Regions from separate parts of the Streptosporangium vulgare genome, predicted to be linked through region 3. Evidence: predicted binding sites of a transcription regulator. Region 3 holds the regulator's gene; each other region holds the start of a gene.
What was found. Region 3 encodes LexA, which represses DNA repair genes until DNA is damaged. Its sites were predicted from a motif close to TCGAACANNTGTTCGA; they were not measured.
Positions count from the first base shown of each region.

Region 1: a site for LexA is predicted at 2,676-2,691, ahead of recA (recombinase RecA). Genes of this name have one in related genera too.
Region 2: a site for LexA is predicted at 2,171-2,186, ahead of ruvC (crossover junction endodeoxyribonuclease RuvC). Genes of this name have one in related genera too.

Region 1 is NZ_JBHMBS010000009.1:219,054-223,545, reverse strand. Features, by position in the region: gene rny (ribonuclease Y) at 1-122, opposite strand, end outside; gene ACFFRH_RS20730 (regulatory protein RecX) at 408-905, opposite strand; gene recA (recombinase RecA) at 1,427-2,569, opposite strand; gene ACFFRH_RS20720 (hypothetical protein) at 2,939-3,217, shown strand; gene ACFFRH_RS20715 (DUF3046 domain-containing protein) at 3,477-3,671, opposite strand; gene ACFFRH_RS20710 (VOC family protein) at 3,925-4,413, opposite strand.
Region 2 is NZ_JBHMBS010000025.1:51,051-55,542, forward strand. Features, by position in the region: gene ruvB (Holliday junction branch migration DNA helicase RuvB) at 1-791, opposite strand, end outside; gene ruvA (Holliday junction branch migration protein RuvA) at 937-1,557, opposite strand; gene ruvC (crossover junction endodeoxyribonuclease RuvC) at 1,554-2,138, opposite strand; gene ACFFRH_RS34835 (cation:proton antiporter) at 2,374-3,657, opposite strand; gene ACFFRH_RS34840 (YebC/PmpR family DNA-binding transcriptional regulator) at 3,732-4,484, opposite strand; gene pdxT (pyridoxal 5'-phosphate synthase glutaminase subunit PdxT) at 4,488-4,492, opposite strand, start outside.
Region 3 is NZ_JBHMBS010000018.1:42,481-46,972, reverse strand. Features, by position in the region: gene leuS (leucine--tRNA ligase) at 1-1,555, shown strand, start outside; gene lexA (transcriptional repressor LexA) at 1,884-2,594, opposite strand; gene ACFFRH_RS30190 (LysM peptidoglycan-binding domain-containing protein) at 3,310-3,672, shown strand; gene nrdR (transcriptional regulator NrdR) at 4,094-4,492, shown strand, end outside.

The sequences.
Region 1 (4,492 bases), on a different contig from region 3:
GGCGTGGGGCCCTTCGGGGCCCCGGCTCCACCTATACGACGCAGCAACACGACCAGCACGGCTGTCATCACGGCGAGAGCCACAACCGTCACTGTCAACATGACGACCACGACCGGATCCATGCGCGCCTCACCTTCCTCGCGTCGCAAATATCAGGCACACGAGGGGTCACACGCACGGCACGGAAAGCTCAAGAGGCGCATCATCGGGACAGGAGTGAACCCAGAGGGGATCACTCACCGGCTGTTCCCGCCGGTCCGTCGTCCCGTCCTCATCCGCCAAGCCTGCTTGTCCGTATTACACCGCTATGACAATCCGCGCTGCGCGGAGTAACTCCTCACTGCCGTTGAGATTAAGCGTCAGAGAGGTAACGAGCAAGCAAAGACCCGCTGTCAAGCTGCTTTGAACTAGTCGAGCGGATAGCCTTGATCCTCCGCGAATGGCGATGTTTCCGCCCCTTCGTCCTCCAGCACTTCGCGGATCACGCGAAATGCCAGGCCGGGACCGTATCCCTTGCGGGCGAGCATGCCGGCCAGCCTGCGGGTCCTGACCGCGGGCTCCAGGCCCCGGGTCGAGGAGAGCTTGCGCCGCACAAGGCGACGGGCGGTCTCCGCCTCCTCCTCGGGATCGAGCCGATCCACCGCCTCCTTCACGGTCTCCTCGTCCACCCCTCGGTGGCGGAGCTCCGAGGCGAGGGCCTTTCTGGCGAGCCCCCGCCCGGCGTGGCGCGAGCTCACCCATGCCGCGGCGAACGCCTCGTCGTCGATGAGCCCGACCTCGGAGAAGCGCTCCAGCACGGCGTCCGCCGCCTCCTGGGGCACCTCGCGCTTGCGCAGCGCCTCCGCGAGCTGGGCTCGGGTGCGCGGCGCCATGGTCAGCAGCCGCAGGCAGATGCCCCGCGCCACCGCCTGCGGATCGGCTCCGGCCTCCCGGCTCGCCCCAGACCCCTCGGCCGCCCCTCCGGACCTGTCACGTTCGTCAGACCGGCCGCGTCCGCCGAACCTGCCGCGCCCACCCGACCTGCCGCGCCCGCCGAATCCGTTGGATCCATCGGATTCAGCGGATTCAGCGGATTCAGCGGATCCGTCAGATCCGTCGAATCCGTCAAGTCCGACAGGCCCGTCGAATCCGTCAGGCCCATCAGGTCCGTCAGGAAGAAAACCCGAGGTAGAGCCCCCGGACCGCCGTCCGCGCCGTGAGGCGCGCTTCTTCCGGCCTCGTGGCCCGCCACCCGCGAATGGCCCGTCACCCGCGAAGTCCGTGGCTTCCTCGCGAAAGCCTCCCTCCGAGACGGACGGGCCGTGGTCACGCCCGCGCCGGCCCGGTGAGGCCGCCCGAGGTTCGTCGGGCCAGGCACCCCAGTCTCTCGGCCCGGCCTCGCCGGCCGGACCGGAGTCAGGTCCCGTGGTCATCGATCAGCCCGGCTTCAGGCGTCACCCGGCTTGGGAGCGGCGGCGGCCTTGGAGCCGCGGCCGGACGCGGCGGAGGCCGAAGCGGCACCGGACGCGCGGCCGGAGGCGGCGGCCGGGGCCGAAGCCACGGGGGCGGGCGACGGGGTGGCCGGGCTGTCGACGCGCGGGCCGACGCCGAGCTTCTCCTTGATCTTCTTCTCGATCTCGTTCGCCATGTCCGGGTGGCTCTTGAGGAAGTTTCGCGCGTTCTCCTTGCCCTGGCCGAGCTGGTCACCCTCGTAGGTGTACCAAGCTCCGGACTTGCGGACGAAGCCGTGCTCGACGCCCATGTCGATCAGGCCACCCTCGCGGGAGATGCCGACGCCGTAGAGGATGTCGAAGTCGGCCACGCGGAAGGGCGGAGCCATCTTGTTCTTGACGACCTTCACCCGGGTGCGGTTGCCGACCGCCTCGGTGCCGTCCTTCAGCGTCTCGATGCGGCGGATGTCGAGACGGACCGAGGCGTAGAACTTCAGCGCCTTTCCACCGGTCGTGGTCTCGGGCGAGCCGAACATGACGCCGATCTTCTCGCGGAGCTGGTTGATGAAGATCGCGGTGGTGCCGGTGTTGTTGAGCGCTCCGGCGACCTTGCGCAGCGCCTGGGACATCAGACGGGCCTGGAGACCGACGTGGCTGTCGCCCATCTCGCCCTCGATCTCGGCCTTGGGCACCAGGGCCGCGACCGAGTCGATGACCAGCAGGTCGACGGCGCCGGACCGGATCAGCATGTCGGCGATCTCCAGCGCCTGCTCACCGGTGTCGGGCTGGGAGACGAGCAGCGCGTCGGTGTCGACGCCCAGCTTCTGGGCGTACTCCGGGTCGAGCGCGTGCTCGGCGTCGATGAACGCGGCGATGCCGCCGCCGCGCTGGGCGTTGGCCACCGCGTGCAGGGCGACCGTGGTCTTGCCCGAGGACTCGGGACCGTAGACCTCGACGATGCGGCCACGCGGGAAGCCGCCGATGCCGAGAGCCACGTCGAGCGCGATGGAGCCGGTGGGAACCACCTCGATGGGCGCCCGGGTCTCGTCGCCCAGGCGCATGATCGAGCCCTTGCCGAACTGCCGCTCGATCTGAGCGAGTGCGGTCTCAAGCGCCTTCTCGCGGTCGTTAGCTGCCATGGGAGCCCCCTGAAGGGTCGCGGGTTGGATCGGTTGCCAGAAAGCTACGGGGTGCCGCCGACAATTTCGGGAGGGCACGCCAGGAGTGGTGGCCTGTTCAATATAGCCGAACGATTGTTCGATCGCCGCTCGTTGGCACCATACGTTACGGGAGTCGCGAACCGCCGCGGAACTCCCCCGGCGACTCCCCCGCGTACGACCGGGAGTGGCCCCGCGAGGCCCCCACGAGGCCGCGCACGGCCGGCGGGTCGTGGCCCCCGGGGGCGGGGACCCCATCCAGGAAGCGACATTTCCAAGAATTACCTCGGACCTGTTGTAACCGGGCTGACCTGGAGTGATCCTGAGGGGAAACGACCCGAGGTGCCCGACGTGCCCAACGCGTTCACGCAGCAACGCCTAGCCCATCTCGACTCCCTGGCCGCCGAACTGCGACAACGAGGGCTGGCGAGCCGCACCCTCGGAGGCAGCGCCCCGGTGCTGTGGGTGTGGCATCCGGACAGCCACCGGCAGACCATCGTCTTCGCCACCCCGGTCAGGGACGGCTGGATGTTCCTGTGGTCGCCGGACGGCGAGGAGAGCGCCGACGATCCCGCGCAGGCGGCCGACTCGGTGGAGAAGCTCCTCGCCCCGCTCACGGAACCGTCCTGACCCCGGCCCTTCTCGGTTCCCCCGGCCTCACTCACCCCTCAGAGGGCCCTCGGGCCTTCCCGCAGGTCCTCTGATCTTCCACCGTGGGCTCGGGCTTCCGCGTGTTCTCGGGGTTTCACCGCTCGCTCAGGCTTGCCGGCTCCTCGCGCTCACCGGCCGCCCCCCGCCCTCTCCCGCCCTCATGCTTCCCGGTCCTGACGCTCCCCGGCCTTGATGCCTTCCGGTCCTGACGCTTCCCGGTCCTGACGCTTTCCAGCCCTCAGCGGAGCCTGGGCGCGACGTCGGTCACCCCGCACACGGCGTGCCAGACCTCCTTGGCGCCGACCCCGTCGGCCAGTGCCTGGATTACCGTCCGGCTTCCGAGATCGGCGATGACGTAGTCGCGGGCCCACGACTCGGCGTACTGGTCGCCGAAGTGTGACTTCATCCGCTTCCAGAAATCCGATAGGCGCATGCCCCAAGTATGGATCCACTCCGGCGCGCCGCGACCCGCCCGGCGCGCCGCCGGGCCGCGAGCCGCCGGGCCACCTGCGTCCCCGCTCTCCCGGCCCCGCCGGACGGGGCGGACCGGGGACGGAGTGAGCGGGAAGGAGGGGGCGGGCGGGGGAGCGGGAAGGAGAGGGCGGGCGGGGGAAGGGACGTCACGACCGAGGGTGGGACGGCCAGGGACGAGGAAGGGAGGGGGCGGGGAAGGGGAGGACGGGCCGTCAGAGGACGCGGGAGCCGTACATCTCTCCGAGGGGGTCGGCGAGCAACTCCAGGCGGGCCCCGTCGGGGTCGGCGAAGTAGATGGACGCGCCGCTCTCGACCTGGTGAGGAACGCCCGCCGCCTCCAGCTTGCCCCGCAGGCGCTCCCAGGTGGAGGGATCGACGGAGATGGCGACGTGGTGGAGCCCGCCGAGGACCTCCTTGTAGGGGCCGAGGTCCAGGCCGGGGAAGTCGAAGAAGGCGAGCAGGTTGCCGTTGCCGATGTCGAAGAAGAAGTGGTTCGAGCCCCGGTAGTCGCGGTTCTCGAAGATCTCCGTCAGCGGGAACTCCAGAAGGTCCTGGTAGAACGCGATCGTCGTCTCGACGTCGGAGGAGATCAGCGCGAAGTGGTGCAAACCCCTCGCGCTGCTCGGCGGGCGGTGAGCTCTGAGGTGCTCCGCCTTGATCCGCTCGCGTGTCGCCTCGATGGCCTGATGGTCGATGCTCACCGTTAGCTCACCACTCAATACGTCGTGTGTCCGTCAAAGCCATGTCCTTGACGAGAGGGAGCCAACCTATCCCGGACGT
Region 2 (4,492 bases), on a different contig from region 3:
AGCCGGTCGAGCCCCTCGGCGTCGACCTCGTAGAGGTTGAGCGCGGCGGAGGCGACATCCCTGGTGACGACGCCCTCGGCGCGCACCTCGGCGAAGTCGCGGACCCGGCGCAGCAGCCGGTTGGCGATGCGGGGGGTGCCCCGGGAGCGGCCGGCGATCTCACGGGCGGCGTCATCGGGGAGCGTGACGCCCAGCAGGCGCGAGGAGCGGTGCAGCACCTCCTCCAGCTCGGCGACCCCGTAGAAGTCCATGTGCGCGACGAAACCGAAGCGGTCGCGCAGCGGGGCGGGGAGCATGCCGGCCCGGGTGGTGGCCCCGACCAGGGTGAACGGGGCGATCTCCAGCGGGATCGCGGTCGCCCCCGGCCCCTTGCCCACCACGATGTCGACGCGGAAGTCCTCCATCGCGAGGTAGAGCATCTCCTCGGCGGGCCTGGACATCCGGTGGATCTCGTCGATGAACAGGACCTCGCCCTCGGAGAGGGTCGACAGGATCGCCGCGAGGTCCCCGGCCCGCTCCAGCGCGGGCCCCGAGGTGATCCGGAGGGGCACGGAGAGCTCGGTCGCGATGATCATGGAGAGGGTCGTCTTGCCCAGCCCGGGACCGCCGCTCATCAGCACGTGGTCCGGCGGCCGGTTGCGCCGCAGCGCGCTCTGCAGCACCAGCGACAGCTGCTCGCGCACCCGCGCCTGGCCGATGAACTCCTCCAGGCGCTTGGGCCGCAGCGCCGCCTCGATGTATCTCTCGTCGCCCTCGGCGTCGGGCGAGACCAGATCACGGTCGGAACTCACGCCGCCCCTCCCCCGCCCGCCGTGCGGCGGCCTCTCCCACCGTTCCCGCCGTCTTCCCGTACACGCCCATCATGGCCCGTCTTCCGGCGCGCATCCCGTACGGCGTCGCCGCCGGAAGACCGGTGAGGCCCGCCGCGCCCGCTCCTCATCGCACGCTCAGCGCGCGGAGCGCGGCCTTGAGCAGGGCCGCCACCTGCGGGGGGCGGCCCTCGGCCAGCTCGGCGTCGGCCTGCGGCTCGACGATGGCGACCGCCTCGTCGGCGTCCCGCCCCGAGTAGCCCAGGCCGACCAGGCCGGAGTGGACCTGGGCCCGCCAGGCGGGTGCGGCGACGCGGCCGTCGAGCGCGGCGTTGACGGCCTCCTCCGGAGTGCCGAGCTTGTTCTTGAGGTCGACGATGATCCGCTGGGCGCCCTTCGGGCCCACCCCGGGGACCCTGGTCAGCGCCTTGACGTCGGCGGAGGCCACCGCCACCCGGAGCGCGTTGGGGGTGTGCACGGCGAGCATCGCGAGGGCGACCTTGGGGCCGACCCCGCTCGCCGTCTGCAGCATCTCGAAGGTGCCGCGCTCGTCGTCGGTGACGAAGCCGAACAGGGTCAGCGACTCCTCGCGGACCACCAGCGAGGTGGCGAGCCTCACCTCCTCGCCCGTCCTGAGCGTCGCCAGCGTGCCCGGCGTGCAGTGCACGAGGACTCCCACCCCGCCGACCTCGACGACCGCCCCGTCGGGCGCGATCGCGGTCACCTGTCCTCGCACCGAGGCGATCACTTCGCGGTTCCTCTCGGGTGTCCGGCCCTGCCACGGCCTCGGAAGTAGGCGGCGGGGGTCGTGGTGGCGCCCGCCGCCTTCGCGGCGGCCTCGGCCAGCCTGCTCTGGGCCCCGCCCCGCCACACGTGGCAGATCGCGAGGGCGAGCGCGTCGGCGGCGTCGGCGGGCTTGGGCATGGCGTCCAGCCGCAGCAGGCGGGTCACCATCGTGCCGACCTGCTGCTTGTCGGCCGTGCCGCTGCCGGTGATGGCGGCCTTGACCTCGGACGGCGTGTGCAGCGCGACCGGCAGGCCCCTGCGGGACGCGCACAGGATCGCCACGGCGGAGGCCTGCGCGGTGCCCATCACGGTCCTGAGGTTGTGCTGGGCGAAGACCCGCTCCACGGCCACCGCGTCGGGCCGGACCTCGTCGAGCCACCGCTCGATGCCCGCCTCGATCGCCACCAGCCGGGCGCCGATCTCGTCGTCGGCGGGGGTGCGGACGACCCCGACCTTGACCAGGCTCAGCGGCGCGCCGGGCCGCCCCTCGACGGCGCCGAGCCCGCATCGGGTAAGCCCAGGATCGACCCCCATCACCCGCAACTCGGGCAAACGCACCGACACGCCTCCGCTCGCCGAACACCTGTTCGGTGGCAGACTCTACCGCGTGGGAGCGGCCCGCGCACGGCTCTTCCCGGCCCGCGCACGGCTCTTTCCCAGCCCGCCCGCGGCTCTTCCCCGCCCCGCGCACGGCCTCTTCCCCCGCCCGCGCACGGCTCTTCCCCCACCCGCCCGCGGCTCTTCCCCACCCGCCGGGAGCCGGAGACGGGTCCCGGGCTCACAGGTGCTGGGCGGCGGGCTCGGCGTCCTCGGCGTTCTCGTCGCTCTTCTTGTCGCGCAGCCGGTCCAGGCGGTTCATCACCGGCGAGGCCGAGATGCCGTGGATCGCCAGGGAGGCCAGCACGGTGAAGGCGACCACGGCCCAGAGCTCCTCGGCGGGGACGCCGAAGTCGGCCTGGCCGAGGGCGTAGGCGAGGTAGAACAGCGAGCCGATGCCGCGGATGCCGAAGAACGCCGTCGCGACGCGCTCGCGCGGTCCCGCCCTGCCGCCCAGCTCGGCGAGCCACCCGGTCAGCGGCCGGATGACCAGCAGCAGCAGAAGGCCGACCGCGGCGCCCCGCCAGGTGAGCGCGGCCAGGCCGCCCACCGCGACGAAGCCGCCGAGCAGCAGGATGAGCCAGGCGGTGAACAGCCGCTCGATCTGCTCGATGAAACCGTGCAGCACCCCGTTGTAGCCGTGGCTGCGCTCGGCGGCCCTGATGGTGCAGGCGGTCACGAACACCGCGATGAAGCCGTACCCGTGCACCAGCTCGGTGAGACCGTAGGCCAGGAAGGTCGCGGCCAGCGCCACGAAGCCGTCGCGGTGCTCGGCCAGCCGCAGGTCGGACTTCTGGGCGCGGAAGAACAGCCGCCCCAGGCCCTTGCCGATCAGCAGGCCGCACACCACGCCCGCGGCGCACCGGTAGAGCAGGTCCACCAGCGTCCACTCGGCGATCCAGCCGACGCCCCCGCTGACGGCCAGCGCGATCGCGGCGTACACCAGGGGGAAGGCGAGGCCGTCGTTGAGGCCCGCCTCGGAGGTGAGGGTGAAACGGACCTCGTCGTCGGCCTTCTCCGAGTCGACGGGCTCGCCGACCTGCACGTCGGAGGCGAGCACCGGGTCGGTCGGCGCGAGCACCGCGCCGAGCAGCAGCGCCGCCGCCAGGGGCCAGCCGAGCAGGCCGTACGCGGCGGCGGCCACGGCGAGGACGGTGAGCGGGAGCGTCCACCCCAGCAGGCGCCAGGTCGAGGACCAGGCGCGCCGCCCGAAGGGCCGGTTGATGGCGAGCCCGGCGCCCATGAGCGAGATCAGCACGCAGATCTCGGTGGCGTGCTCGACCAGCGCCCGGTGGGCCACCGGATCGGGATCCGGCAGCTCCAGGGGCAGCACGTAGAGGAGGAGCCCGCCCAGCAGGCAGGCGAGCGGGAGCGAGAAGGGGCGCCGGTTGAGGAGCCGGGGCAGCGTGGCCGCGAGCAGCGCGGCGACGCCCGCCACGGTAAAAATCAGATCAGGATTGCCCATTGTGCGCGTGATATGCCCTTGACCACGCGGACAAACCTCGCAGACAACACGAGATCACACCGAATGGCTCGGGGTCACGCGTCGAGCTTCTCCATGACCTCGTCGGAGACGTCGAAGTTGGCCCAGACGTTCTGCACGTCGTCGCTGTCCTCCAGGGCGTCGATCAGCCTGAAGACCTTGCGGGCGCCGTCCTCGTCCAGCGGGACGTTCATCGTCGGCATGAAGCTGGACTCGGCCGAGTCGTAGTCGATCCCGGCCTCCTGCAGGGCCTTGCGGACCGGGACGAGGTCGGTGGCCTCGGAGACGACCTCGAACTGGTCGCCCAGGTCGTTGACCTCCTCGGCGCCCGCGTCGAGGACCGCGACCAGCACGTCGTCCTCGGCGAGCTCACCCTTGGGGACGAGCACGACGCCCTTGCGGTTGAACATGTAGGACACCGAGCCGGGGTCGGCCAGCGAGCCGCCGTTGCGGGTCAGCGCGACGCGGACCTCGGAGGCGGCGCGGTTGCGGTTGTCGGTGAGGCACTCGATCAGCACCGCGACGCCGCCGGGGGCGTATCCCTCGTACATGATCGTCTGCCAGTCGGCGCCGCCGGCCTCCAGGCCGCCGCCGCGCTTACGGGCGCGCTCGATGTTGTCGATCGGGACCGAGCTCTTGCGCGCCTTGGTGATGGCGTCGTACAGCGTCGGGTTGCCGTCCGGATCGGGTCCGCCCGTCCGGGCCGCGACCTCGATGTTCTTGATGAGCTTGGCGAACAGCTTGCCGCGCTTGGAGTCGAGCGCGGCCTTCTTGTGCTTCGTCGTCGCCCATTTGGAGTGGCCGGACATCGCCTAGA
Region 3 (4,492 bases):
GAAGGAGAAGACCGGCGTCTTCCTGGGCCGGTACGCCGTCAACCCGGTCAGCGGCGAGCGCATGCCGGTCTGGGCGGCCGACTACGTGCTGTCCGACTACGGCCACGGCGCCATCATGGCCGTGCCCGCGCACGACCAGCGCGACCTGGACTTCGCCCGTGCCTTCGACCTGCCGGTACGGGTGGTCGTGCACACCGGCCTGGCCGATCCGGGCGAGACCGGTGTCGCCACCTCCGGCGACGGCGCGATGGTCAACTCCGGCCCGCTGGACGGCCTGGCCAAGACCGAGGCGATCCGGAAGATCATCGAGGTGCTGAGCGAGCGGGGCACCGGACGGTTCACGGTCAACTTCCGGCTGCGCGACTGGCTGCTGTCGCGCCAGCGCTTCTGGGGCTGCCCGATCCCGATCATCCACTGCGGCGACTGCGGCGAGGTCCCCGTCCCCGACGACCAGCTGCCCGTCACCCTGCCCGACATGCGCGGCGAGGCCCTGGCACCCAAGGGCGTCTCCCCGCTGGCCTCGGCCGAGGACTGGGTCAACGTCTCCTGTCCCAAGTGCGGCGGCCCGGCCAAGCGCGACACCGACACGATGGACACCTTCGTCGACTCCTCGTGGTACTTCCTGCGCTACGTCGACCCGGCGTACGAGAACGGCCCGTTCGACGTCGAGCGCGTCCGCAGGTGGGGCCCGATCGACCAGTACGTCGGCGGCGTGGAGCACGCCGTGCTCCACCTGCTGTACGCCAGGTTCTTCACCAAGGTCCTGCACGACATGGGGATGATCGACTTTGTCGAGCCCTTCACCCGCCTGCTGAACCAGGGGCAGGTCATCAACCAGGGCAAGGCGATGTCCAAGTCGCTGGGCAACGGTGTCGACCTGGGCCAGCAGATCGACGCCTACGGTGTCGACGCGGTCAGGCTGACCGTCGTCTTCGCCGGACCGCCCGAGGACGACATCGACTGGGCCGACGTCTCCCCGGCGGCGTCGCAGAAGTTCCTGGCCCGCGCGTTCCGGGTGATGACCGAGGCCGGCGCGGCCTCGGCACCCGGGGTGGACGTCACCGCCGGAGACCTGAACCTGCGCAAGGTCGTCCACCACACCGTCGACGAGGTCACCAAGCTGGTCGACTCCCACCGCTTCAACGTCGCGGTGGCGCGCATGATGGAGCTGACGAGCGCGGCCCGCAAGGCCATCGACTCCGGGCCCGGCGCGGCCGACCCGGCGGTCAGGGAGGCCGCCGAGACCCTGGCGGTCATGCTGTCCCTGGTCGCGCCGTACGCGGCGGAGGAGGGCTGGGAGCGGCTGGGACACTCCGCCTCGGTCGCCACCGCGGGCTGGCCGGTGGCCGACCCGGCGCTGCTGGTCCAGGAGTCGGTCACCTGTGTCGTCCAGGTCGCGGGCAAGGTGCGCGACCGGCTGGAGGTCTCCCCGGAGATCTCCGAGGCCGACCTGGAGGCGCTGGCCCTGGGATCGGAGAAGGTCAGGTCCTTCCTGTCCGGCACGCCGCGCAAGGTGATCGTCCGCGCGCCCAAGCTGGTCAACATCGTCCCCTAGGGGGCCGGGAGCAGGCGGCCGGGAAGGTCGCCGCGCGGCCGGTGAGGCCGTCGGGCGTGGTCTCGACGGCCGCTGCCGGAACGTGAGCCGGAGGTGCCCGGGAGCCGCCCATCCGATGGGCGGCCCCCCGGCACCCGCGAAAACGCCGGAGGGGCGGGGTCCCGATATCGGGACCCCGCCCCTCCGGCGTGTCGCGCGTCCTCCGGCGTGTCACGGAGGCCGAAGGCGCGTGGTGTGGAACTCGCCGCGGAACGGCGCGTTCCGGCGCTCGCCCGGCGGCCGCGGGGAACGGTGGGGAGCGGTCAGCAGACCGCCGGGAACGCTCCCGTCAGAGCTTGCGGAGGACCGCGACGACCTTGCCGAGCACGGTGGCCTCGTCACCCGGGATCGGGTCGTAGTTGGGGTTGTGCGGGACCAGCCAGACATGGCCGTCTCTGCGCTTGAAGGTCTTGACCGTGGCCTCACCGTCGATCATCGCCGCGACCACGTCGCCGTTGTCGGCGACCGGCTGCTGGCGTACGACCACCCAGTCGCCGTTGGCGATGGCGGCCTCGATCATCGAGTCACCGGTCACCTGGAGGAGGAAGAGCGTGCCCTCGCCGACAAGCTGCTTGGGCAGGGCGAAGACGTCCTCGATGCTCTCCTCGGCGAGGATGGGGCCACCGGCGGCGATCCGGCCGACCAGGGGGACGTAGGCGGCGGTCGGGCGGCTGACCGGAGCCTCGTCATCACCGGAGTCGGGATCCACCCACAGCACGGGCTCGCCGGGAAGGCGGACCTCCAGGGCGCGGGGGCGGTGCGGATCACGCCGCAGGTAGCCCTTGCGCTGCAAAGCCGTCAGCTGGTGCGACACGCTGGAGGTGCTGGTGAGCTGCACCGCCTCACCGATCTCCCGCATGGACGGCGGGTATCCGCGCTGCTGCACGGAATCGCGGATCACCTCAAGGATCTTCCGCTGCCTGGGGGTGAGGCCAAGGGAGTCACGCCTTCGCACCGCCAGGTCGCTGGCGGCCGAACCGTTCTCGTTGTGCTGGCTCATACGAACTCCTCGCCTCCCGGTCTGTATCTGACACGTCGCACACAGCGACCATACCTCGGCCGAAGATCATACTCAAACAATTGTTCGAATGTCCTCGAAATCGGCGACGCCGTGGTGTACAACATCGTACGGGAGTTCGATCGACATCGTGTTCGATTCGCCGATCTTTCTTCGACATGTGTTCGGCCAGGTCGAGGGGATGGGGGTCACCATGAAACCGACCACGACGACACCGCGATCCAGGACCGCGCCGGCATCCCGGACCGCGCGGCGATCACCGGAGGCGCCGCGCCTGCGGCTCGTGCCGCCCCCGCGCCCGGAGCCGGAGCCAGGTCTCGCGCAGCAGGCCGCGCCGAGGCCCGAGGGGTTCGGGGGGAGGGCCGAGGCGGAGCGGGGGGCCGGGCCGGTGCCGGGTCCAGGGTGGGGGCGGGTGCCGGAGCCGCGGTCCGGCAGGGGGGCAGGGCAAAGATCCGGGCAGAGGTCCGGGCGGGCATCCGGGCGGGGGTCCGAGCGGATGCCCGGTCGCGAGTCCGGGCAGGGGTCCGGTCGCGAGCCGGGGCGGCCGTCCGGGCGTGAGCGGAGACAGTGGCCCGGTCGCGAGGCCGACAGGGGGGCCGGGCCCGGATCCGAGTCGAAGGCGGGGCGCGGGTCCGGGCCGAGGGGCGGGCGGGGATCCGGGCGCGGCTCCGGGCAGAGGCGGGTGCCGGGATCGGCGGTGGCGCCCGTGGCGCGGGCCCGCCGCTCCGGCGTCGCCCGTCCCGCGCCCGTCCGGCGGCCGCTCCGGCTCACCAGACGTGGAAGGATCGTGGCGGTGGCGGTGCTCGCGCTGTTCACCCTGGGGGTGCTCTGGATCGGCGGGCGCATCGACATGGCCTCGGCGGGCGGGCGGCCGGATCTTGAGGGTCTTCCCCGGATCACGGTGCACGCGGGCGACACGCTGTGGGAGATCGCGGACGCGTTGACGGAGGAGGCCGACGCCGGTCCGACGGTCCGTCGTGTCATGGACCTCAACGGGCTGTCCGGCCCCGAGGTCCGGCCGGGGACCCGGCTCTACCTCCCCGAGGGCCTCGTCCGCTGAGACCCGAGGGGCTCACTCCCCCGGGTGGGGGGATGGCGGCGTACGCGGGGGAGGGGCCCGAAAGGGCGGTCGGCGGGCGTGGGGGAGGGGCGCGGGGTCTTTCGCCTGACAGATCGCCTGGGACGGATGTGAGGGAAGGGGCGCCCGGGGTGAGAGGGGTCTCGCCCGGGTGGCGACACGCCGGGATGTGACGGCTGATCAGCGACTTCGTCCGGCAAGGTCGTTTCAACTTGCGTTCATGGTCGCGCACTTCTACGGTTGGACCACAACATCTAGTGGCTGCATCGCAACCCTTCACCACAGATTGTGGTTCCATTACCGCATCTCGACTATTCGAAGATGTGTGCGCGAGCGTCTGTGCGTGCGCGACATGGGTAGGTGAGGTGGGTCGGCCGCTTCGTTAGTCAAGGAGGCGACACGCGTGCATTGTCCGTTCTGTCGCCATCTGGACACACGAGTCATCGACAGCCGGGCCACCGAGGACGGCGGGGCCATCCGCCGCAGGCGTACGTGCTCGGAATGCGGGCGCAGGTTCACCACGCAGGAGACCGTCCTGCTCATGGTGAGCAAGCGCAGCGGTGTGACGGAACCGTTCTTCAGGGAGAAGGTGATCGCCGGAGTCCGGCGGGCCTGCCAGGGGCGGTCCGTCAGCGAGGACTCACTGGCGCAGCTGGGCCAGCGGGTCGAGGAGAGCATCCGGGCCACCGGATGCGCCGAGATCGCGGCCCACGAGGTCGGGCTGGCCATCCTGGGCCCGCTCCGCGAGCTGGACGAGGTGGCGTACCTGCGCTTCGCCTCCGTGTACCGGGGATTCGAGACC